DNA from 2 places in the Psychrobacillus sp. FSL H8-0510 genome. Region 2 is predicted to be linked to the other one. Evidence: predicted binding sites of a transcription regulator. Region 2 holds the regulator's gene; the other holds the start of a gene.
What was found. The regulator CtsR, encoded in region 2, represses protease genes until heat stress. The targets are predictions, from matches to a motif close to ATGGTCAATAAAGGTCAAACA.

Region 1: clpP (ATP-dependent Clp endopeptidase proteolytic subunit ClpP) is a predicted target of CtsR. The motif match lies at 2,619-2,639, and genes of this name have one in related genera.

What each region holds. Positions count from the first base shown of each region.
Region 1 is NZ_JBBOYZ010000001.1:2,811,282-2,816,055, reverse strand. It holds gene MHI40_RS14295 (gluconeogenesis factor YvcK family protein) at 1-79, shown strand, start outside; gene whiA (DNA-binding protein WhiA) at 108-1,049, shown strand; gene MHI40_RS14285 (HPr family phosphocarrier protein) at 1,067-1,324, shown strand; gene MHI40_RS14280 (hypothetical protein) at 1,469-1,879, shown strand; gene clpP (ATP-dependent Clp endopeptidase proteolytic subunit ClpP) at 1,940-2,536, opposite strand; tRNA gene MHI40_RS14270 (tRNA-Arg) at 2,702-2,773, shown strand; gene MHI40_RS14265 (catalase) at 2,877-3,815, opposite strand; gene MHI40_RS14260 (LemA family protein) at 4,112-4,690, shown strand; gene MHI40_RS14255 (TPM domain-containing protein) at 4,690-4,774, shown strand, end outside.
Region 2 is NZ_JBBOYZ010000001.1:3,664,722-3,683,853, reverse strand. It holds gene MHI40_RS18795 (ABC transporter ATP-binding protein) at 1-790, shown strand, start outside; gene MHI40_RS18790 (peptide ABC transporter substrate-binding protein) at 847-2,499, shown strand; gene MHI40_RS18785 (S66 peptidase family protein) at 2,635-3,558, shown strand; gene MHI40_RS18780 (dipeptide epimerase) at 3,572-4,654, shown strand; gene MHI40_RS18775 (C40 family peptidase) at 4,666-5,589, shown strand; gene MHI40_RS18770 (ABC transporter ATP-binding protein) at 5,601-6,560, shown strand; gene rsgA (ribosome small subunit-dependent GTPase A) at 6,869-7,924, shown strand; gene MHI40_RS18760 (CtsR family transcriptional regulator) at 8,143-8,616, shown strand; gene MHI40_RS18755 (UvrB/UvrC motif-containing protein) at 8,633-9,181, shown strand; gene MHI40_RS18750 (protein arginine kinase) at 9,171-10,265, shown strand; gene MHI40_RS18745 (ATP-dependent Clp protease ATP-binding subunit) at 10,262-12,712, shown strand; gene radA (DNA repair protein RadA) at 12,870-14,240, shown strand; gene MHI40_RS18735 (PIN/TRAM domain-containing protein) at 14,433-15,521, shown strand; gene ispD (2-C-methyl-D-erythritol 4-phosphate cytidylyltransferase) at 15,588-16,280, shown strand; gene ispF (2-C-methyl-D-erythritol 2,4-cyclodiphosphate synthase) at 16,282-16,761, shown strand; gene gltX (glutamate--tRNA ligase) at 16,889-18,352, shown strand; T-box leader at 18,412-18,629, shown strand; gene cysE (serine O-acetyltransferase) at 18,683-19,132, shown strand, end outside.

The DNA of each region.
Region 1 (4,774 bases), 860 kb from region 2:
TCATGGCGGTGCAGTCCGTCATGATGCAACCGAAGTGGCGAAATGGCTTGTAGAATACGCAGACGGTTTAAAAACTTAACCCGTCCAGGAGAAAGGGGGAAACGGAAATGTCGTTTGCTTCTGAAACAAAAAAAGAGATGACCCAGGAAGAATCAGAACCTTGCTGTGCACGGGCAGAGCTATCAGCGCTTATACGCATGAATGGATCTCTCTCTTTTAGCAACAAAATGTTAAGCTTAGATGTACAAACAGAAAATGCAGCTATTGCTAGAAGACTATATACGTTGATAAAATCGTTATATCCATATCAAGTAGAATTGCTCGTTCGAAAAAAAATGAGGTTGAAAAAGAATAATATTTATATTTGTCGTATTAGAGATGGGGCAAAAAGTCTGCTAGAAGATCTTCAAATTCTAAAAGACGGCTTTCAATTTGAATATTCTATCTCCAAAGATCTTGTCTCAAAAAATTGCTGTAAGCGTGCTTATCTTAGAGGTGCCTTTTTAGCAGGAGGATCAGTAAATAATCCGGAAACTTCTTCTTATCATTTAGAGATTTATTCTTCCTATAAAACACATAGTGATGCACTAGTAGATTTGATGAACGGATATGAACTAAATGCGAAAACAATTGAACGAAAAAAAGGGTTTGTCGCCTATTTAAAAGAAGCAGAAAAGATATCTGATTTTTTAAGTATTGCAGGAGCTCATAGAGCATTACTAAAATTTGAAGACGTTCGAATAATTCGAGATATGCGAAATAGTGTTAACCGACTAGTAAATTGCGAAACGGCCAATCTGAATAAAACAATTAGTGCAGCCATTCGCCAAGTGGACAATATACGTTTTATCGAAAATTCTATCGGATTAGATCGGTTACCTGAAAAACTTCGTGAAATAGCTAGGTTACGTGTAGAGTATCAAGATGTTACACTTAAAGAACTAGGTGAGATGGTTTCCTCAGGCGATGTGAGTAAATCAGGTGTTAATCACCGATTGCGAAAAATAGATGAAATAGCAAATGCGCTTCGTAATGGAGAGACAATTTAAGAAATGGGGAGTAGACTATGGCAGAACAGCAGGTGGAAGTAAAATTATCTTCAGGACTTCAAGCAAGGCAGGCTGCACTTTTTGTACAAGAAGCAAATCGTTATATTGCAGATGTCTATTTAGAAAAAGATACTAAAAAAGTGAATGCAAAAAGTATTATGGGAATTATGAGTTTAGCGATCAGCAAAGGAACAAAAGTAGGCTTAAGTGCAGACGGTTCCGATGCAGAGGAAGCAGTAGAAGCTTTAGCTAACTTCATCTCGAGTGAATCATAAAAACGAACGGCCTCATTAGTCATTTAGACGAAAGGGCTATTTTTTTTGAGGAAAATAAGGCATTATAAAACTCAAGAAGTTAGGAAAGTAGTTGCTCCATAACTATTTAACGATATCTTAGTGAATAAGATAGGTGGTGACTGTATGAAAAAGAATTTCATCTTAGGATTCTTTTTATGCTTAATCGTTTTAGCAAGTATTCAATTATCCAAAAGTACACTAATAGAAAATGAATTAACGGATGAGTTTTTTAGTAGTAATACTATTTTAAGGATAGAGGAAATAAATAAGACAAATTTTACAGAAACCAATACATCATTAGAAAAGCAGCAAGCAATGAAAGCATTACTAAAAGGGCAGAAACTATCAATAATGGAGAAATCGTTTGATCCGCTTAAGGCAGAATATCGGATAGTGTCAACATCAAATCCGAATGACCAAATTTATATATTTGTTGAGGAAAATGTAATTGTATTTCCTCATAAAAGTAGTAGAGGATATAGCATAAAAAATAATCATGAGCTGATAAGAGAAATTAATTTTTTATTGAAGTGAGGAAATTTCCTTTAAAAAAATCCCAAAGGAATAAATTCCTTTGGGATTATAGAGGATAGATTATGCTTTTTTCATTTCGCTACGATCGATAATATGATCGATTAAGCCGTATTCTTTAGCACGTTCAGCAGTCATGAAGTTATCACGATCTGTGTCTTTTGCAATGACTTCGATTGGTTGACCAGTACGTTCAGAAATAATTTTGTTCAACTTATCGCGTAAATGTAAAATGCGTTTTGCAGCAATTTCGATTTCAGTTGCTTGCCCTTGTGCTCCACCAAGTGGTTGGTGAATCATTACTTCTGCGTTAGGAAGCGCATAACGTTTCCCTTTTGTTCCAGCAGTAAGTAGGAATGCTCCCATAGAAGCAGCCATACCGATACAAATTGTTTGTACATCAGGTTTGATGAACTGCATTGTATCATAAATTGCCATACCAGCTGTAATACTTCCGCCTGGGCTATTGATGTAGATAGAGATATCTTTTTCTGGATCTTCTGCTTCTAGGAATAATAATTGTGCAACGATTGAGTTTGAAACGTTGTCATCGATAGCACTTCCAAGCATAATGATACGGTCTTTTAATAATCGAGAGTAGATGTCATATGCACGCTCTCCACGATTAGTTTGTTCAATAACAGTAGGAATTAAATTCATCCTGATTTCCTCCTTCAAAGGTGGGTTAAATTATTTAGTTACTGAGAAAAGTTCCCTCAGTTGTAACTTTATCATACACATAATGGTCAAGGAAGGTCAAATGTTAAGCTTTGAAATGTTTGCTTGAATTATATGCCTTCTATTTGTATAATAGATAAGTCGCTTGCCCTTGTAGTGTAATGGATAACACACAAGCCTCCGAAGCTTGTAATGTGAGTTCGATCCTCGCCGAGGGCATATTATTTCAACATAGTTATACATAAGATATTTCAATCCTCCGTTTATTTTCTATATAAACGGAGGGTTTTTATTAGTTTAAAAATACTTGGGTTTGTATTGTTTAGGGTGTTTTTTCGTCCTCTTTATTTCTTCTATCAAAGGAAACTGCATAAGCATCATGTCTAAAATGAAGAATCGGATCTTCGGAAAGGTCGATACCTTCTCCCACTATTGTAGGGTCAAACAATAGACTTTCAGTAGGTAGTACCTTTTTATTTATTGTTAAACGCCCTACTAATATCTTTTGCCTATCAGATGGCCATTTATCGGTAGGGTCATCGGTAGGATCTGCTTCTTCCCCTAATCGAATATAGAGCTCAAATCCGACAGAGCCTTTTTCGACTCGCTTCTCTAAGTCCTCGTGTAAATAATTCTTCGATAAATGAATGTTCTCCAAGATAGAAGGGGATTTTTCATCTTTTAAAGGATGCCATTCGTATTTTATAGATTGTCTTTTACCTTCAGCATTAACTAAAAAGAATGCATGAATAGGGTAGTAGTTTAAAGCCGCATAGCTAATCGGAGGTTGCTTTAGCTGTTCCTTAAGAGTGAGCAATGTATTCTTATGCTCTGGAAAGGTTGTCAGAAGCTTAGCCACTCCTAAACCTAAATCTACGGAGTGAATACCAGTTTTATGAGAGCCTAAAATTTTCAGCATATCTATAAAGGTTTTAGGGTCTTTTGTGACGAACATTGGAACTGTTGTACACACTTGATGACTAATAGAACCATCTGGCTGTTGGAAATGGATAGCCATTCCTTTAGCTGGAGATAAGAAATCTGCTGCAGAGGGATCTGGCGGACTATTGGAAAAACGAACGGTAGCAGCTACTGGTTCCTGTTGAAGATGAGGTGCCGTCGTATATGGAATCGCATTTCCGTTTGGAATAAAAGTGGCTTCATAAAATTCGCCTTTTGCATGGGCACGTCGATAACCAGGAAATTTACCTTGAAGTTGTTCTAATGTATTAACGGCATTTTGCGGTAGTGAATTACTCATCCAATCACCTCGTTTTTTTGAATGAAAAGAAAGATTTCATTTATTAATCATTACCACTGAATAAATTACCTAAACAATGAAGTACTAAAAATATGTAAATATAGTATGAAATGGTTAGCTAAGCTGATTTATATCTAAAATATGTTTACTGGAGAAACGGAAAAGTCATCCAATCTAGTTACTTCTATATAAAGATAAGATGAAACTTATATATATTTGGTCCGTAAACGATAATAGGTTTTGTATTTTCGAATTAAAGGTACAATAATACTATAATTATTGAAGAGGTGAGCGAGTTGAAAAAATTATTAGTGCCCATTATTATAGTCGTTGTAATTATTGCGATAATCGCAGGGATATTTATGGGAAGTTATAACGGATTTGTAGACAAAGAAGAAAACGTAAATAATGCGTATGCGCAAGTTGAAAACCAACTGCAACGTAGAATGGATTTAATACCGAACTTAGTTAGTACCGTTAAAGGTTTTGCAGCACATGAAGAAGAAGTGCTTGGAAATATCGCAGATGCACGATCAAGATTGGCAGGAGCGGGTTCACCTGAGGAACAAGCTGAGGCAAATGATGAATTATCGGGTGCTTTGAGCCGATTATTAGTTGTTGTGGAGAATTACCCAGAACTAAAGGCTGATGCAAACTTTAGACAATTAATGGATGAACTTTCAGGTACAGAAAACAGACTTTCTGTAGCAAGACAAGATTATAATACAGTTGTTTCGGATTACAATAAAAAAGTAAAACGGATGCCTGGAAGTATCGTAGCGTCTATGTTTGGCTTCGATGAGAAAGAATACTTTAAATCAGCTGAGGGAGCGGAAGAAGCGCCCGTAGTCGATTTTGAAGGAGATGGAGAGTGATGAAGAAAAGTGCATATGCTATAACATTTGCACTTCTCCTTACATTCCTCTTCCCATTATTAACTTTTGCAGAATCTAATTATC
Region 2 (19,132 bases):
TGTTCTTTTTAAAGGGAAAGAGTTGACGGGGATGTCGAAACCGCAACTGCGGAAAATTCAAGGGGTAGACATATCGATGATTTTCCAAGATCCTATGACAGCACTAAACCCAACGCTCACGGTTGGGGAGCAATTAACAGAAGGGCTTCGAACGCATAAAAAAGTAAGTAAACAAGAGGCGAAACAAAAAGCGATAGAAATGTTGGAACTGGTGGGAATTCCCAATCCTAAAGAGCGCTTAAAGCAATTTCCTCATCAATTTTCAGGAGGAATGCGACAAAGAATTGTGATTGCTATTGCGCTCATATGTGAGCCGGAGCTCCTAATTGCGGATGAACCAACTACCGCACTAGATGTAACGATCCAAGCACAAATATTAGAACTCTTTGAAGAGATTCAACAGAAATCGAATATTTCCATTATATTAATCACTCATGACTTAGGAGTCGTTGCGAAAATAGCTGATCGAATTGCCGTAATGTATGCCGGAAAAGTAGTAGAAATTGGGGATAAACGTGCAATATTTTACACACCGGAGCATCCATATACAAAAGGGCTTTTAAATTCAGTTCCTCGTCTGGACTTGGTTGAGGAAGAATTACAACCAATTGAAGGGACGCCACCAGATTTATTTTCACCACCTAAAGGATGTCCTTTCACGGCAAGATGTCCGTATGCAATGGAAGTATGTGATCATGTTTATCCTTTTACGACAACGATATCTGAATCACATGCGGTTGACTGTTGGCTTCAGGACGAACGTGCAAAAGTATTACAAGAGTTATCTTAAAATAGGATGAGCGCGCTTTAGTGCATTCACATATATATTACAAAGGGGGAACTAAGATGAAGAAATGGTTAATGTTATTTGTAGTAGCATTATTTGTCCTTGTGTTAAGTGCTTGTACAGCCACGAAAGATGCGGGTGAAAAAAAGGAAACTAATACAGGAAACGAAGGAGAAGAGAAGGAAACAGCAGTAGAAACTGAAACAGAAAAAATACTCAAATTAAATAATGGAAATGAACCAACATCATTTGATCCATCTGTAGGATTTGATGCGGTTTCTTGGAATGCATTGAATAATCTAATGGAAGGACTTGTACGGCTGTCAAAGGACCATGTAGCAGAACCTGCAACAGCTGAAAAAATTGATGTTACAGAAGATGGTCTAACGTATACATTTACAATTCGCGACGATGCGAAATGGTCTAATGGTGAGCCTGTATTAGCAAGTGATTTCGTTTATGGTTGGTTGCATATGTTAAATCCGGAAACAGCTTCCCCAGCAGCATTTTTAGCGTATTTCATTGATGGAGCAGAAGCCTATAATAGTGGGGAAGGCGCAGCTAAGGACGTTGCTATTAAAGCGGTAGAGGAAAAAGTATTTGAAGTGAAATTAAATGCTCCAACAGAAGCATTCTTAAACATCATTACTAACCCAAGTTTTTTCCCAGTTAATGAAAAAGTGGCTACTGAGAATGCAACCTGGTATACAGAAGCAGATACATTCGTAGGAAATGGCCCGTTCAAGTTAACGGCATGGGAGCATGATGTAAGCTTTACATTTGCAAAAAATGAAAATTATTGGGATGCCGATACTGTAAAGCTGGATAAAGTGGAATGGGCTATGGTTGATGATTCCAATACCGAATACCAAATGTACGAAACAGGGGAATTAGATGTATCTGGTGTACCGGCGGAATTGGCAGATCAGTTATTGGATTCTCCTGAATTGAAAAATGAAGATCAAGCAGGGTTATATTTCTACCGTTTCAACGTATCACAAGAGCCTTTTACAAATAAAAAAATCCGTCAAGCTTTTGGTTTAGCGGTTGATCAACAAGAAATCGTAGAGTTTGTAACGAAAAATGGCGAAAAACCAGCAGAGGGCTTTGTTCCTTATGGATTTGTAGGGCCTGATGGTAAGGAGTTCAGAGAAACAGCTGGTAAACTGGTAGGCTTTGATGCAGAAAAAGCAAAATCACTTTTAGCTGAAGGTATGAAAGAAGAGGGGTACACAGAGTTACCTGAAGTAACGTTAACTTATTCTACAAGTGATACTCATAAGAAAATAGCGGAAGCACTGCAAAGTAAATTTAAAGAAGTTTTAGGAGTAGATGTAGTATTACAAAATGTAGAAGCAAGTGTGTTTGCGACTGAGCAAAAAGAGTTTAAATACCAATTGTCTCGCTCTTCCTTCTTATTTGACTATGCAGATCCAGTGAATGCTTTAGAAAGCTTCATCACAGGTTCCTCTATGAACCGTACTACTTGGTCAGATGCAAAATTTGATAAACTAATCGCTGATATAAAAAATGAAACAGACGAAGCAAAACGTTGGGAAATGCTTATTCAAGCAGACACGTTATTAATGGACGAAATGCCAATTTTCCCAGTACATTATTACAACCAAGTAACACTTGAAAAACCAACAATTTCAGGAATCGTAAGACATCCAGTTGGATATATGGACTTAAAGTGGGCTGACAAAGAATAGTTGCCAGAAAAGCCCTAGCAACTATGCGAAAGCTGCGGTGCCTCATTTGGTACCGCCCTTTTCTTTCCTATTAGATATGTTAAAATTTGCAGTGAGTTGGTTTATTAAGGCTTCATTATAAAGGAGAAATTACATATGAAAATCCGTCCAAAACGATTGCAAAAAGGAGATACTATCGGTATTATTGCTCCTTCAAGTCCACCGAATCTAGAGAACTTAAAGGGCTCTTTTGCTTTTTTAGAGGAGCTTGGCTTATCTTATCAATTAGGAAAAAGTCTAGAAAATGTACATGGCTACTTAGCTGGCACTGATGAGGAACGTTTAGAAGATTTACATGAGATGTTCGCTAACCCAAATATTGCAGGCATTATTTGTGCGGGTGGAGGCTATGGTTCTGCACGTTACACAGATCAAATCGATTTTCAATTGATGCATGAGAATCCAAAGGTTTTTTGGGGTTACTCTGATATAACTTTTCTACATACAGGTATGAATCTATATTCGGATATCGTCACCTTCCATGGACCAATGTTAGCTTCAGATGTGGGAAAAGATACGTTCTCCGAGCTATCCAAAAAAATGTTTCAACAGTTGTTTAATCCAATGGAGCTATTTTATACTGAAGCAATCTCTCCATTGGCACAAGTTTCTCCAGGTATCGTAAGAGGGGAACTTACAGGAGGAAATTTATCATTACTTGCTAATGGTGTAGGTACAAAATATGAGGTAGATACAAAAGGAAAACTTCTCCTGATAGAAGATGTAGGGGAAGAGCCTTACAAAGTAGATGGTATGCTAAACCAACTACGCCAAGCTGGTATTTTAGATGCGGCAGCTGGGTTTGTCATTGGGGATTTTAGTGGTGCAGAACCTAAAAAAAGGCCGGTTACTTTGTCTTTAGACGAAGTGTTTGATCACTACATTGGAAAATTAGGTAAGCCTGCAGTGAAAGGATTTAAAATAGGACATTGCGAGCCTCATTTTGCCGTCCCACTTGGAATGGAAGCAGAATTGGATGCGAATAACTTATCTCTAACTATATTACCTGGAGTTGAATAAGGAGGAGACGAGATTGTATATAAAATCAATTGAAACCTTTGATGTGGCAGTCCCTCTAACTAAACCATTTAAAACTGCTCTACGAACTGTGACGACGGCTTACTCAGTGTATGTAACTATTACGACGAGTGATGGCATAGTAGGTCATGGAGAGGCTCCACCGACACATGTAATTACAGGCGAGTCGATGGACAGTATTCGATACGCTATTAACGAGATAATTGCACCTCAATTGATTGGTATGAACATTTTACAAAGTGAGCAGATATTCCAGAAACTAAACACAGCCTTAGTCAGAAATACAAGTGCTAAAGCGGCATTAGACATGGCCATATATGACATACTGGCTAAGCATGCAGGTCTTCCTTTATATCAATTTCTTGGAGGTTATCGGAAAAAGCTAGAAACCGATTTTACAGTTAGTGTGAATGACCCTAGCGAGATGGCGGATGATGCAGAACAGTATATAAAGGATGGATTTAAAGTTCTAAAGGTCAAGGTAGGTATTGGTGAGATAAAAGATGATATCCAACGCATTCGTGCTATTCGAGATCGTGTGGGAATGACGCCAAAGTTAAGGCTCGATGCTAACCAGGGATGGAATGCTAAAGAGGCCGTAAAAGCAATTAGCTTAATGGAGGATACAGGACTATCAATTGAATTTGTAGAACAGCCAGTTCCTGCTTGGGATCTCGAAGGGCTAAAGTATGTTACCGATCATACATATACTCCAATTATGGCGGATGAAAGTGTTTTTTCTGTGCAGGATGCTAAACAAGTTCTAAAAATGCGAGCTGCTGATTTGATAAATATAAAGCTGATGAAATCGGGTGGCATTTATCACGCCCAAAAAATAAATACACTTGCAGAGGCAAGTGGGGTGAAATGTATGGTAGGCAGCATGATTGAAACGAAATTGGGAATCACAGCGGCTGCTCATTTTGCAGCTAGCCAGCCGAATATTCGATATTTTGACTTTGACGCACCGTTAATGCTAAAAAATGATTTAATAGTCGGTGGCGTTATCTATGATAAGAGTGATATGACCTTCTCCAACGAACCAGGATTAGGGATTGTTCATGTGAATTTGGATTAGGAGGCAAAAAGATGCCAGTGGAAAAGAAAGAATGGGTTTGTGCTGTAAAGGTGGGAACTATTTGGACTGAACCAAACTCTGCCAGGGAGATAGATATTCCGGCAATCTCAAATCCTGTGTTATTGGTGGAATGGCTTGAGGCACTACCGTATAAACAAAGGTTAGCTTTATGTGATGAAAATCGTGTGCAAACGCAGCTACTTTACGGAGAACCAGTGCTTGTGGAGGAGATAGTAGGGGAATGGGCAAAAGTTGTTGCCATTTGGCAGCCCTCTAAAAAAGATAGTCGTGGTTATCCAGGTTGGATCCCGCTTTCGCAAATACAACCTACAAAGCGAGTGGATGTCAAGGGTTCCGCCAGAGTTTCTTCTGCAAAAGTACAGCTCTGGGATTTACAACATAATCCGCTACTCGTTTTAGCCTTTAATACTATTCTACCGATAATCTCAGAGGATGAAGTATTTTATACTGTTCTTACGCCACACGGCAAAGCGTTATTATCGAAAGTACATGCCCAATTTGCATCTTCTGTGGATCAGATTCCGAAGAGGTCTGCAGAGGAAGCGGTGGCTTTAGGGGAAAATTATTTAGATTTACCATATCTATGGGGCGGCATGTCTCCATATGGCTATGATTGTTCGGGTTTTTCGTACAATATGTTGAAGGCTTGTGGTTATATAATTCCTCGAGATGCAAGTGACCAGGCTAAAACGGGAGAAGAAATTTCTATACAAGACCCTTCGCTTTGGAAAAAAGGGGATTTACTATTTTTTGCGAATGATGAAGGGACGGGAACGGTAAGGCATGTTGGGTTCTATTATGGGGATGGCCAACTATTGCATTCGCATTCAACGGGGAAAACAGTAGAAATTTTAAGGCTAGCAGGATCTCTGTTAGAAAAGGAGATTTGTGCAGTTAGAAGATATGCCGTTTAGGGGGGATTTAAATGACGGAAAAAGTTCTATTGTCTGTTCAAGATTTGAAGCGCCATTTTGACATTGGACATGGGGAGACGTTGAAGGCTGTTGATGGGATAAGTTTTGATATCTTCAAAGGGGAGACATTTGGTCTAGTGGGTGAATCTGGTTGTGGTAAATCCACAGCAGGCCGAACTATTTTAGGATTGTACAATAGAACAGAGGGAAAAGTTCTGTTTGAAAATGAAAATGTGCATGAGATGACTGACAAAGAAAGAAGAGGTTACTTGAAAAAGATGCAAATGATCTTTCAGGATCCGTATGCATCTTTAAATCCACGTTCCACTGTGTTTGAAATTATTGCTGAACCGATGGAAATACATAAACTATACAAAAAGGAAGAGTTAAAGTCTAGAGTGTATGAATTACTAGAGGATGTGGGCTTGAACAGAGACCATGCTAATCGATATCCTCATGAATTTTCAGGAGGTCAGCGTCAACGTATTGGCATAGCTCGAGCGCTTGCATTAGATCCTGAGTTTATCATTGCGGATGAGCCTATTTCAGCTTTGGATGTGTCAGTTCAAGCTCAAGTAGTGAAGCTGCTCCAACGACTACAAAAGGAAAAAAATCTAACCTATTTGTTTATCGCACATGATTTATCGATGGTCAAGTACATCTCTGACCGAATAGGGGTCATGTACCTAGGGCATATGGTAGAAATGACCACTAGTAGTCAGTTGTATGAAAATCCACTACACCCGTACACACAGGCTTTGTTATCTGCGATTCCCATTCCAGATCCTGACATAGAGGAGTCACGAGAACGTATTCTTTTGCATGGAGAGCTTCCGAGCCCGATTAATCCACCTTCAGGTTGTGTATTCCGTACGAGATGTGCACATGCTATGTCCATTTGTACGGAAAAAAAGCCAGCCTGGAAGGAACAGGAACCAGGTCATTTTGTAGGATGTCATCTTTATAATTAATAATGATACCCATATTACAAATACGTATCTTGCATAATTTATATTGACAAAATGCTAATACTTGTAGTATTCTGAAAATAACGAAAAGAAAGGAGTGAGGCATCATGGCAAATGAATATACGTATCCACGAATCTGTAAGTTTATGATGTCCCACTCCGTATGTCTCTAACCAGATATATGCTTCTTTACTAATGACCGGGGAACCATGGCTGCAGATTCGTGCAGTCATGGTTTTTTTATTGTTTAGCTTATAGCTCTATTAATGTGGCTTGGGCATTATTCATACGGAAATTAGGGGGAAATTGAATTGAATTTAATCGAACAATATGGTTGGAATAATAATTGGGAAGAAAAAATGACAGGTAGTGGAACTGCAGGTCGCGTACTACTGGAACATAAAAATTTATATAGAGTTATGACCAATGAAGGAGAGCTACTATGCTCACTTTCTGGGAAATTTAAATTTGGGAATGATAGAGAAGCATTTCCGGCAGTTGGAGACTGGGTAGTGCTCGATCGGATGCCTGGTGAGGAAAAGGGGATAATCCATGAAGTACTTCCTCGCAGTTCACAGTTCTCTAGGAAAATGGCTGGATTGACGACAGAAATTCAACTAATTGCGGTAAACGTTGATTTTGTATTTCTAGTGATGTCGCTTAATCATGACTTCAATGTTCGTAGATTAGAGAGATATCTATTGGCAGCATGGGATTCAGGGGCGACCCCCATCGTGGTATTAACGAAAAAAGATGCTTGTGAAGACCTAGAATATTATATGAAAGAAGTAGAGGCTATTGCATTTGGTGTGGATATATTTGCAGTGAGTAGTGTGACCGGCGAAGGTATCGATCGATTAGGAAGTCTATTAGCCTCTCATAAAACAGGTGCACTTTTAGGTTCTTCCGGAGTTGGGAAATCATCCTTGATAAACGCCTTGTCAGGTGTAGAAGTAATGACTGTCAATCATATAAGAGAAGATGATAGTAAAGGGCGCCATACAACCACTCATAGAGAGTTGACGCTGTTACCTGAAGGTGGCTTACTAATTGATACACCTGGGATGAGAGAGTTTCAACTTTGGGATACAAGTGATGGGGTGAGTGCTAGTTTTCAGGATATCGAAGACCTAGCATTAGATTGCCGTTTCCGTGATTGTCAGCATGTAAAAGAGCCTGGTTGTGCAATTCGGGAGGCTATTGACAATGGTACTCTTAAACAAGAACGATACAAGAGTTATGTAAAACTGATGCGAGAGCTTGCGCATATCGACCGCAAAAGCGATGCTGCAGCCAAACAAGCAGAAACGAATAACTGGAAGCAAGTTACGAAGTCTCAACGAAATAATTATAAAAAGAAAATTTAATTTAGCTGTAGCTATAGAAGGTTCAATTAGTTATTCAAGAAAGATAAAAAAGATTTATTGAATAGGAATAGTCATAATAATATATCCTAAACTACAAACAATGGTTTGTAGTTTTTTCTTGTTTTTAAGTGCAAATCGTATCAATTGCACATACAAAAAATTCTCGTTATAATATAGTCAAAGTTAGTCAAAGTCAGTTTGTGAGAAGAGGTGAGAAGATGAAAAATATATCTGACATAATTGAAGGGTATTTGAAGGCTATTATAGAAGAAGGAAGTAAGGAACAAATCGAAATTAAGCGAAGTGAAATCGCGGAGAAGTTTCAGTGTGTTCCATCTCAAATAAATTATGTAATCAATACACGATTTACCCAAGATCGCGGATACTTAGTAGAAAGTAAACGAGGTGGAGGGGGATATATTCGAATCCTCCGCGTTCGAGCTCATACAAAAGCTGATCTAATAGAGCATATTATACAAACACTAGAAAATGGGGCTTCAGAATCGGTCACGGAAGATATCGTTTTTCGATTGATCGATGAAGATGTTATTACTAAACGTGAAGCAAAACTCATTTTAGCAGCTTTAAATAGAACGACTCTGGTGATTCCGTTACCTGCCAGAGATGAACTAAGGTCTCGTATTTTATGCGCCATGTTATTAACGTTAAAATATGAAAAAAGTGAAAAATGAACGGGGTGTGTTAAAGGTGATTTGTGAAAATTGTAAACAAAGACCGGCGAAAGTAACGGTTACCCAAGTGCATAATGGTGAACATCTTGAAAGACATTATTGTGAAGTCTGTGCAAATAGCCTCCACCCGTTTTACGTTGAGTACAAACAAGATCCACTATCTTTACATCAACTACTATCGAACTGGTTTAGTCAAACAGAACAACAACCAATGCAACAAAAACAACAAAAAAATATAATTGTATGCGATGAATGTGGTTGGTCGATCCAGCGTTTTTTAGATGAAGGAAAATTTGGTTGTGCGAATTGTTATAACAGTTTTCGCCCTCAGTTACCGAATGTATTTAAGCGACTTCATAATGGAAACACGAAGCATACCGGGAAGGCTCCAGGTGCACTAGGAGAGAAGATTGCTTTAAAGAAACGTATAGAAGCCATTCGCTCTCAAATGAAAGATGCTATTGCCACGGAAAGTTTTGAGGAAGCCGCAAAGTTGAGAGATGAAGCCAGAGATTTGGAAAGTCAACTTTCAACAGGAGGAGGTGACCAAACGAATGTCAATTGAACACTTTTTAGATAACTCCATTTCCAGTTGGATGGCTGGTGTTGGACAGCATTCAGATATCGTGATGAGTACAAGAATACGGTTAGCTAGAAATCTGAATGGTTACCGTTTTCCTTTGGCATTTACAGAAGACGAGGCGCATAAAATTGACCAATCTGTATCTGCCACTTTGTTAGATGCAAGTGACGAATTAGATATGCAATTTTCTTCCATTCATATAAAAGATGTATCGGAACTAAGTCGCCAAGTGTTAGTAGAGAAACATTTAATCAGTCCAAAGCTCGCTAACTCGCCTATGACTGGATCGGTTTTATTATCAAATGATGAATCGGTTAGTGTAATGGTCAATGAAGAGGATCATATTCGTATACAATGTCTTTTTCCAGGGCTTCAAATTCAAGAAGCCTATGCACAAGCAGATGTGTTAGATCGTGTACTAGATAAAGAATTACCATATGCGTTTGACGAGCAGTTTGGTTATTTGACAAGTTGTCCTACAAATACAGGTACTGGCTTGCGTGCATCTGTCATGATGCATTTACCGGCATTAACGATGACCAAACAAATGAACAGAATTGTTACGATCATTTCAAGACTTGGAATGGTTGTTAGAGGAATTTACGGAGAAGGTAGTGAAGCGCTCGGTAATGTATATCAAGTGTCCAACCAAACCACACTTGGTAAGTCAGAAGAAGACATACTTGCTGATCTTCAGAGTATTACCGAACAAATTATTCAAAAAGAAAGAGAAGCACGAGATGCACTTCTAAAGCATTCGGCCAATACACTAGAAGACCGACTATATCGATCTCTAGGAACTTTATCATTTGCCCGTATCATGGCAACGGATGAAGCAGCGAGATGCCTATCGGATGTACGATTAGGAATAGATATGGGACTCATAGAAGATGTTGATGTATCTATCTTGAATGAATGTATGGTGTTTATGCAACCAGGATTTCTACAAAAATATGCAGGAACTTCATTGAATACTTCTGAGCGGGATATGTTTCGCGCGAAGCTGTTAAGGGAAAGATTGCAAAAAGAAGAAAAACAGAAAACAAAGGGAGAGGAATCTGAATGATGTTTAATCGTTTTACACAAAGATCTCAAAAAGTATTACAACTAGCACAAGAAGAGGCTATACGCTTGAAGCATGAATCTATTGGAACAGAACATATATTACTTGGTCTTATCCGAGAAGGTAGTGGAATTGCTGCAAAAGCATTAGAGGCAATAGAAGTAGATTTAAAAGTAATTGAAGCAGGGATTGAGGAACTAGTAGGAGCAGGCAAAGAAGAAGTTGGCCCAATTGTTAACTACACTCCTCGCGCCAAAAAAGTGATTGAACTTTCAGTAGATGAATCTCGAAAACTTGGGCATTCATACATTGGAACGGAGCATCTATTGCTTGCATTAATCCGTGAAGGAGAAGGCGTAGCTGCTCGTGTACTAAATAATGCCGGAGTAAGTTTAAACAAAGCTCGTCAACAAGTACTTCAATTATTAGGTAGTACAGAGCAAGCACACGGCAATGGTAACAATGGAACAGCTCCAGCTAGTACACCGACACTAGATGGCCTAGCTCGTGACTTAACGCAAATTGCAAGAGAAGGCACATTAGATCCTGTAATTGGTCGTAGTAAAGAAATTACAAGAGTAATTGAAATCTTGGCTCGTCGTACAAAAAACAATCCAGTTCTAATTGGAGAGCCAGGTGTTGGTAAAACGGCTATTGCTGAAGGGCTTGCACAGCAAATCGTCCAAAATGAAGTGCCAGAAATCCTACGCGATAAACGTGTAATGACACTAGATATGGGTACAGTTGTTGCTGGCACAAAATATCGTGGGGAATTTGAAGATCGTTTGAAAAAAGTGATGGATGAAATTCGCCAAGCAGGTAATGTTATCCTATTCATTGATGAACTTCATACGTTAATTGGTGCTGGAGGAGCAGAGGGTGCTATTGATGCTTCGAATATTTTGAAGCCTGCTCTTGCTCGTGGAGAAATTCAATGTATTGGTGCAACAACATTGGATGAGTATAGAAAATATATCGAAAAAGATGCCGCGCTTGAACGTCGTTTCCAACCAATTCAAGTAGATGAGCCTTCAGTAGATGAAGCGATTCAAATTATTTACGGTTTACGTGATCGTTATGAAGCTCATCATCGTGTGAAGATTACGGATGCAGCAGTTGAAGCAGCCGTGAAAATGTCTGATCGTTATATTTCTGATCGTTTCTTGCCAGATAAAGCAATTGACTTAATAGATGAAGCGGGTTCTAAGGTACGCTTACGTTCATATACAACACCTCCTAATCTAAAAGAATTAGAAGCTAAACTAGAAGCAATCCGATCTGAAAAAAATGCATCAGTTCAAAGTCAGGAATTCGAAAAAGCTGCATCATTCCGTGATAAAGAGCAGAAGCTCAAAGATGAACTAGAGAAAATGAAAAACAATTGGAAAGAAAAACAAGGAAAAGAAGAATCTGAAGTAACAGTAGAAGATATCGCAGCAGTCGTTTCTATGTGGACTGGGGTACCAGTGTCTAGATTAGCACAAACGGAATCTGAAAAGTTATTAAAACTAGAAGATAAATTGCATGAAAGAGTAATTGGTCAAAGTGAAGCAGTGGATGCAATTTCAAGAGCTATTCGTCGTGCTCGCGCGGGATTGAAGGATCCGAAACGTCCTATTGGTTCGTTTATCTTCTTGGGACCTACTGGTGTAGGTAAAACGGAGCTTGCTCGCGCTTTAGCAGAAGTGATGTTCGGAGACGAAGATGCAATGATTCGAGTAGATATGTCTGAGTACATGGAAAAACATTCAACTTCTCGTCTAGTTGGATCTCCTCCAGGATATGTAGGTTTTGACGATGGTGGGCAATTGACAGAAAAAGTACGTCGTAAACCATACTCTGTTATCCTGTTAGATGAAATTGAAAAAGCACATCCAGATGTCTTTAATATTCTTCTTCAAGTGTTAGAGGATGGACGATTAACAGACTCTAAAGGTCGCACAGTAGATTTCCGTAATACAGTAGTAATTATGACATCAAACGTTGGTGCGGATGCACTTAGATTCAATAAATACGTTGGATTTAACTTAACAGAAGGTGGCAAAACGGATTATAAAGATATGAAAGGCAAAATGCTAGAAGAATTGAAAAAAGCATTCCGTCCAGAATTCTTAAACCGTTTAGATGAAATGATTGTGTTCCATTCGCTTGAAAAAGAGCATTTAAAACAAATTGTTTCACTTATGACAGAGCAATTATCTAAACGTTTGAAAGAACAAGGTATTGAATTAGAGATTACAGAAGCAGCACAAGACAAAATTACAACTGAAGGATATGAACCAGAATACGGTGCACGTCCTCTACGCCGTGCAATTCAAAAACATGTAGAAGATCGTCTATCCGAAGAACTTCTTAAAGGAGAAGTATTAGACGGGCAACATGTAATATTTGATGTAGAAGACAATGAATTTGTGGTTCGTAGCACTAAATCGTTAGTTACAGAAGGTTAATATAGCGGGCATTCCGAAAAATATTTCCGGAATGCCCTTTTTAACTGTTAGCCCTGGAAGCAGCAGTTCGATTGCTGCAGACTAGTCAATAAAGACAGAGGTCGTCATTATTGCAATTCTTTCAGAGGCGCTTGTGCTTTTCATAGTAGGAGGTATTATGGCTAAAAAGAAAACGAAGTTTATGTGTAATTCATGTGGATATGAGTCCGCGAAATGGATGGGAAGATGTCCTGGATGCGGTGAATGGAACACAATGGTAGAAGAAACGGAAATAGTATCCAAAGGCCCGAAACGCTCGTTTCAGCATTCAGATGGCACAGCACAGAAGGCGACCCCAATAATTTCAGTAGTAACAGCTGATGAACCACGAGTGACAACTGACTTTGCTGAACTGAATCGTGTGCTTGGCGGTGGTATTGTCCCTGGGTCGTTAATATTAATAGGTGGAGATCCGGGTATTGGTAAGTCGACCCTTCTTTTGCAGGTTTCTGCTTTACTTGCGAATAAAGGAGAAAGAGTACTGTATATTTCGGGAGAGGAATCCATCCGTCAGACGAAGCTTCGGGCAGAACGTTTAGGGGTAACATCAGCAGAGCTTTATATCTATGCTGAAACCAACTTGGAGTTAATCAATGAAACTATTGAGAGTGTAGAGCCGAAATTTGTTATTGTCGATTCTATTCAAACTGTTCATCATCCCGATGTAACAAGTGCACCGGGAAGTGTATCACAAGTTCGAGAGTGTACAGCAGAGCTTATGCGAATTGCCAAAACTAAAAATGTAGCAATCTTTTTAGTGGGACATGTAACAAAAGAGGGACAAATTGCAGGACCTCGTATATTGGAACATATGGTAGATACTGTTTTGTACTTTGAAGGAGAACGTCACCATACGTACCGTATTTTAAGATCTCAGAAGAACAGATTTGGCTCTACGAATGAAATCGCCATTTTTGAAATGGTCCAATCCGGATTAAAAGAAGTACTTAATCCTTCTGAATTATTTCTTCAGGAGCGGTCTCATGGAGCAGCTGGATCTGCAATTGTTGCCTCGATGGAAGGTACCAGACCTATTTTAGTAGAAATTCAAGCGTTAGTGACTCAATCTAGTTTTAATTATCCGAAACGTATGGCTACTGGTATTGATCAAAACCGTGTTTCCTTACTAATGGCAGTACTGGAAAAACGAATGGGATTACTACTCCAAACGCAAGATGCTTATATAAAAGTGGCGGGAGGAGTAAAATTAGATGAACCTGCGATCGATTTAGCCGTCCTAGTAAGTATCGTCTCAAGTTTCCGAGATACAGGGGTTACACCAACTGACTGCTTTATTGGAGAAATTGGTTTAACTGGAGAAGTGAGAAGGGTGTCTAGAATTGAACAGCGTGTTCAAGAGGCTGCAAAGCTTGGCTTTAAAAGAGCGATTGTACCGGCCTCAAACCTCGGAGGATGGGATTACCCTCCAGGCATTCAAATTATAGGAATCGAAACAGTTAACGAAGCGATGAAAGAAGCATTTTCATAATAATAAGGCATTCTATATGTCTAGCTCTGGTGTCCAACCGATCAAGTAGTTTCAAAATGCCGGATAAAGGCAAAGGAAGCCTTTATCCAGCATTCTTCCATTATTTTTGGGAATAGAGTGGGCAACTGCGCTTGTCTGATTAGACTTATTGGGAAAGATGCAAGTATAATGAAATTAATGGAGGTGGCATGCTTGTTAAAATGGATTATCCAAATTGCTTTTGTTTTAATTGGTGGAACATTGGGGTTACTATTCTTACCGCACTTATATGAGCTTTTTAATTTATCTAACAACCCTTGGATTCACAATCCGTATGTATCTGTTTTAGTAGGAGCAATTTTGTTGTATGTGGCTGCATTGTTTATGACCGACTACTTGATTAATTTTATCAAATGGATGGAAGAACGGTTATTAAAAGCGCCAATTGGAGATTTGTTATTCGGAACGCTCGGACTAGTTATTGGTTTAATTGTTGCCTTTTTCCTAGGTTCTGCACTTAATAATATTGCTATACCAGGAATTGGATCAGTAGTACCCGTGCTGTTATCGATTGTGTTAGGTTACTTAGGTTTCCAAGTCGGTTTTAAAAAGCGCGATGAACTTCTTCAAGTTTTCACTCCTTCTAAGCAAAGTACTAGCAAGAAGAAAACTATGGACGACGATACCCAAGAATTGAGTTTAGGAACTTATAAGTTGCTAGATACTAGTGTTATTATTGACGGTCGCATTGCAGATATATCGGTAACTGGATTTATCGAAGGTGTTCTAGTCGTTCCTCAATTTGTTTTGACGGAGTTACAGCATATTGCGGATTCTTCAGATACGCTTAAACGAACTAGAGGTCGTCGTGGTTTAGATGTATTAAAAAAACTTCAAACAGAACGATCTTCTGCTGTATTAATCGTGGAAGAGGATTTTGAAGATATACAAGAGGTAGATTTGAAATTAGTTCGTCTAGCTAAAAAGATGAATGGAATTGTTGTAACGAATGATTTCAATTTAAATAAGGTTTGTGACCTGCATCAAGTAAGAGTTTTAAATATTAATGACTTGGCAAATGCAGTGAAACCTGTTGTTATTCCCGGGGAAATAATGCATGTTGTCGTTATTAAAGATGGAAAAGAACACAATCAGGGCGTCGCATACCTAGATGATGGAACGATGATTGTTGTAGAAGGCGGTAAAGCATACATTGGACAGGCTATAAATGTAGAAGTGACAAGTGTGCTTCAAACGTCGGCTGGTCGAATGATATTTGCAAAACCACAAGACTCGAAATAACGAAGAAGGGTTGTTTCCTTTGCAAAAGGAATACGCCCTTTTTCTATGTAACGGAGGTCCAATAATATGAAATATACTGTTTTATTGCCAGCTGCGGGTAGTGGGAAGCGAATGGGTGCTGGTCAAAATAAATTGTTTTTAGAGCTACGCAATATTCCTATTTTGATACACACTTTACGCGTTTTTGAAAGAGATCCTAATTGTGAGCGAATAGTATTAGCCGTAAAGAAAGAGGAAAAGGCTTTTATTGAACAGCTTCTAAAAGAGCATTGTATTACAAAGGTTTCCGACATCGCAGAAGGTGGAGAAGAGCGCCAGCATAGTGTATACGCTGCATTAAAAGTTAGCTCATCTAAAGGAATCATCCTTGTTCATGATGCGGCAAGACCATTTATTCATCAGCAAGTGATACAACAATTAGTGGAAAAGGCAAACACGTCTGGAGCAGCAGTTGCAGCTGTTCGGGCAAAAGATACGATGAAAAAAGTAGAAAATGGTATAATTCAAGAAACGGTCGATCGAGAGAGCTTATGGATTATTCAAACGCCTCAAGCTTTTCGGTATACAATATTAGAAAAAGCGGAAAGATTAGCTGAGAAGGATAATTTTCTTGGGACGGATGAAGCAATGCTCGTAGAAAGATTAGGAGAGCGAGTTCATATTGTTGAAAGTACCTATGATAATGTCAAGATGACAACGAGTGAAGATCTTCTATACGGAGAAGCAATATTAAATAAGCGAGAGCAGGAGGAATATTAATATGATGAGAATTGGACAAGGATTCGATGTACATGAATTTGCGGATAATCGTCCGTTAATAATAGGAGGAATTGATATTCCTTATGAACGAGGACTAATTGGTCATTCAGATGCAGACGTATTACTACATACAATTACTGATGCTGCTTTAGGTGCAATAGGAGAAGGAGATATCGGCAAACATTTTCCGGATACAGATCCAGACTTTAAAGACGCAGATTCAGCCAAGCTACTAGAACATATTTGGAAACTAGTAGACGCTCGTGGGTATAAGTTAGGAAATATCGATTGTACAATAATTGCACAAAAGCCAAAAATGGCACCACATATCGAAACAATTCGTGCGCGTGTAGCGGAGTTGCTTCAAGCAGATGTTTCTCAGGTAAATGTGAAAGCTACAACAACCGAGAAACTTGGATTTACAGGACGTGAAGAAGGAATAGCATCGATGGCAACAATATTACTTCTGAAAAAGGACTAACTTTAATAAACGTATAACCAGTGGTAGAATGGATTAAGTTAAAGTCATTGTTAGTTGCCTTATACTTTAAATAAGTGCAACTGCACCAAGGCTAATTTGATGGAAAGAAAACTAGGAGGATACACTTATGACACAAGAAGTTCGCGTACGTTACGCACCCAGTCCAACAGGATTTTTACATATAGGAGGAGCGCGTACAGCATTATTTAACTATTTATATGCACGTCACCATAACGGGAAATTCATCGTTCGTATAGAAGATACGGATATTGAGCGTAATGTAGAGGGTGGCGAGTTATCTCAACTTGAAAACTTAAAATGGTTAGGAATCGAATATGACGAATCCATAGATATTGGTGGACCTTATGCACCTTACCGTCAAATGGAGCGTTTAGATATATATAAAAAGCATGCAGAAGAAATGTTAGAAAAAGGCCATGCGTATAAATGTTTCTGTTCATCAGAGGAACTAGAAGCAGAACGTGAAATGCAAAAAGAAAAAGGTATTGCAGCTCCAATGTACAATGGTAAATGCCGTCATTTATCAGCAGAAGAAGTGCAAGCAAAAGAAGAAGCAGGACAAGCGTACACGATTCGTATGCGTGTACCGGGAAATGTAACTTATACCTTTGAAGATTTAGTTCGTGGAGAGGTTACTTTTGAATCTAAAGATGTTGGTGACTGGGTATTAGTGAAAGCGAACGGAATTCCAACTTATAACTATGCTGTAGTATTAGATGATCACTTTATGGAAATCTCTCATGTATTCCGCGGGGAAGAACATTTATCGAACACACCAAAACAATTGATGGTTTTTGATGCGTTCGGATGGGAATATCCTAAGTATGGTCATATGACGTTAATCATCAACGAAAACCGTAAAAAGCTTTCAAAACGTGACGAGTCAATCATCCAATTTGTTACACAGTACAAAGATCTAGGGTATTTACCAGAAGCAATGTTTAACTTCTTTGCCCTATTAGGATGGTCTCCTGAAGGGGAGGATGAAATCTTCACTAAAGAAGAATTCATTAAAAACTTTGATGTATCACGTCTTTCTAAATCACCATCAATGTTCGACAAACAAAAACTTACTTGGATGAACAACCAATATATTAAACAGTTGCCATTAGAAAAAGTAGTTGAGTTAGCATTGCCACATTTACAAAAAGCAGAATTGCTACCAACTGAACTATCAGAAGAAGAACTTACGTGGGCAACAAAACTTATTGCACTTTACCATGATCAAATGAGTTTTGGAGCGGAGATTGTTGAATTATCATCACTATTCTTTGATCACGACATTGCATATACTGAAGAAGCGACAGAAGTATTGGCCGGAGAACAGGTTCCTGAAGTAATGGCTGCATTTAAAGTACAGCTAGAGGGCTTAGAGACATTTGAACCAGCGGAGATTAAAGCTGCTATTAAAGTGGTACAAAAGGAAACTGGACATAAAGGGAAAAATCTTTTCATGCCAATTCGTGTAGTAACAACTGGTCAAATGCACGGTCCTGAACTAGCTGATGCAATCAGTCTAATTGGTAAAGAAATAGTAATCGCTCGTGTTGCCAAATTTGCAAAACAATAAGATTGACTTTCCTCTACCAAGGTGTGAAAATGGTGTTACAAATTCGAAAGCAAAATGAATAGCAAGCGAAGACGAGGAGAAGTAAGTAACGCACGTTCTTTAGAGAGGACCATCACCGGCTGAAAGTGGTCTGAGCTTATGAGTTACTGAAATGCACCTTAGAGCGTCATGCCGAACTTTTAAGTAGGCTGAACGTATCATCTGCGTTAAAGATGCTAAGTGGGAAAATTTTTTCTGTTTTCCAATCAGAGTGGAACCACGCTATTGCGTCTCTGTCTATATTTATAGACAGGGACTTTTTTTATGGAGTAAATGAAAGGAGGTAATCATGTGTTCAAACGAATGAAAGAAGATATTGCGGTAGTATTTGAACAGGACCCAGCAGCACATAGCAAGTTAGAAGTTATTTTAACTTATGCAGGTCTACATGCAATTTGGAGTCACCGAGTTGCACATGCCTTATTTAAAAAGAAATTCTTTTTCTTAGCACGCGCCATATCACAAATTAGTAGATTTTTTACAGGAATCGAAATTCACCCAGGGGCGACAATTGGGCGACGCTTTTTTATAGATCACGGCTCGGGAGTGGTCATTGGAGAAACCTGTGAAATTGGAGATGATTGCACGATCTACCAAGGTGTCACACTAGGTGGTACCGGAAAAGAAAAGGGAAAGAGACATCCTACTCTTCATAATAATGTGCTAGTCGCTACTGGAGCAAAAGTATTAGGATCTATTATCATTGGTGAAAATAGTAAAGTCGGGGCAGGTTCTGTTGTA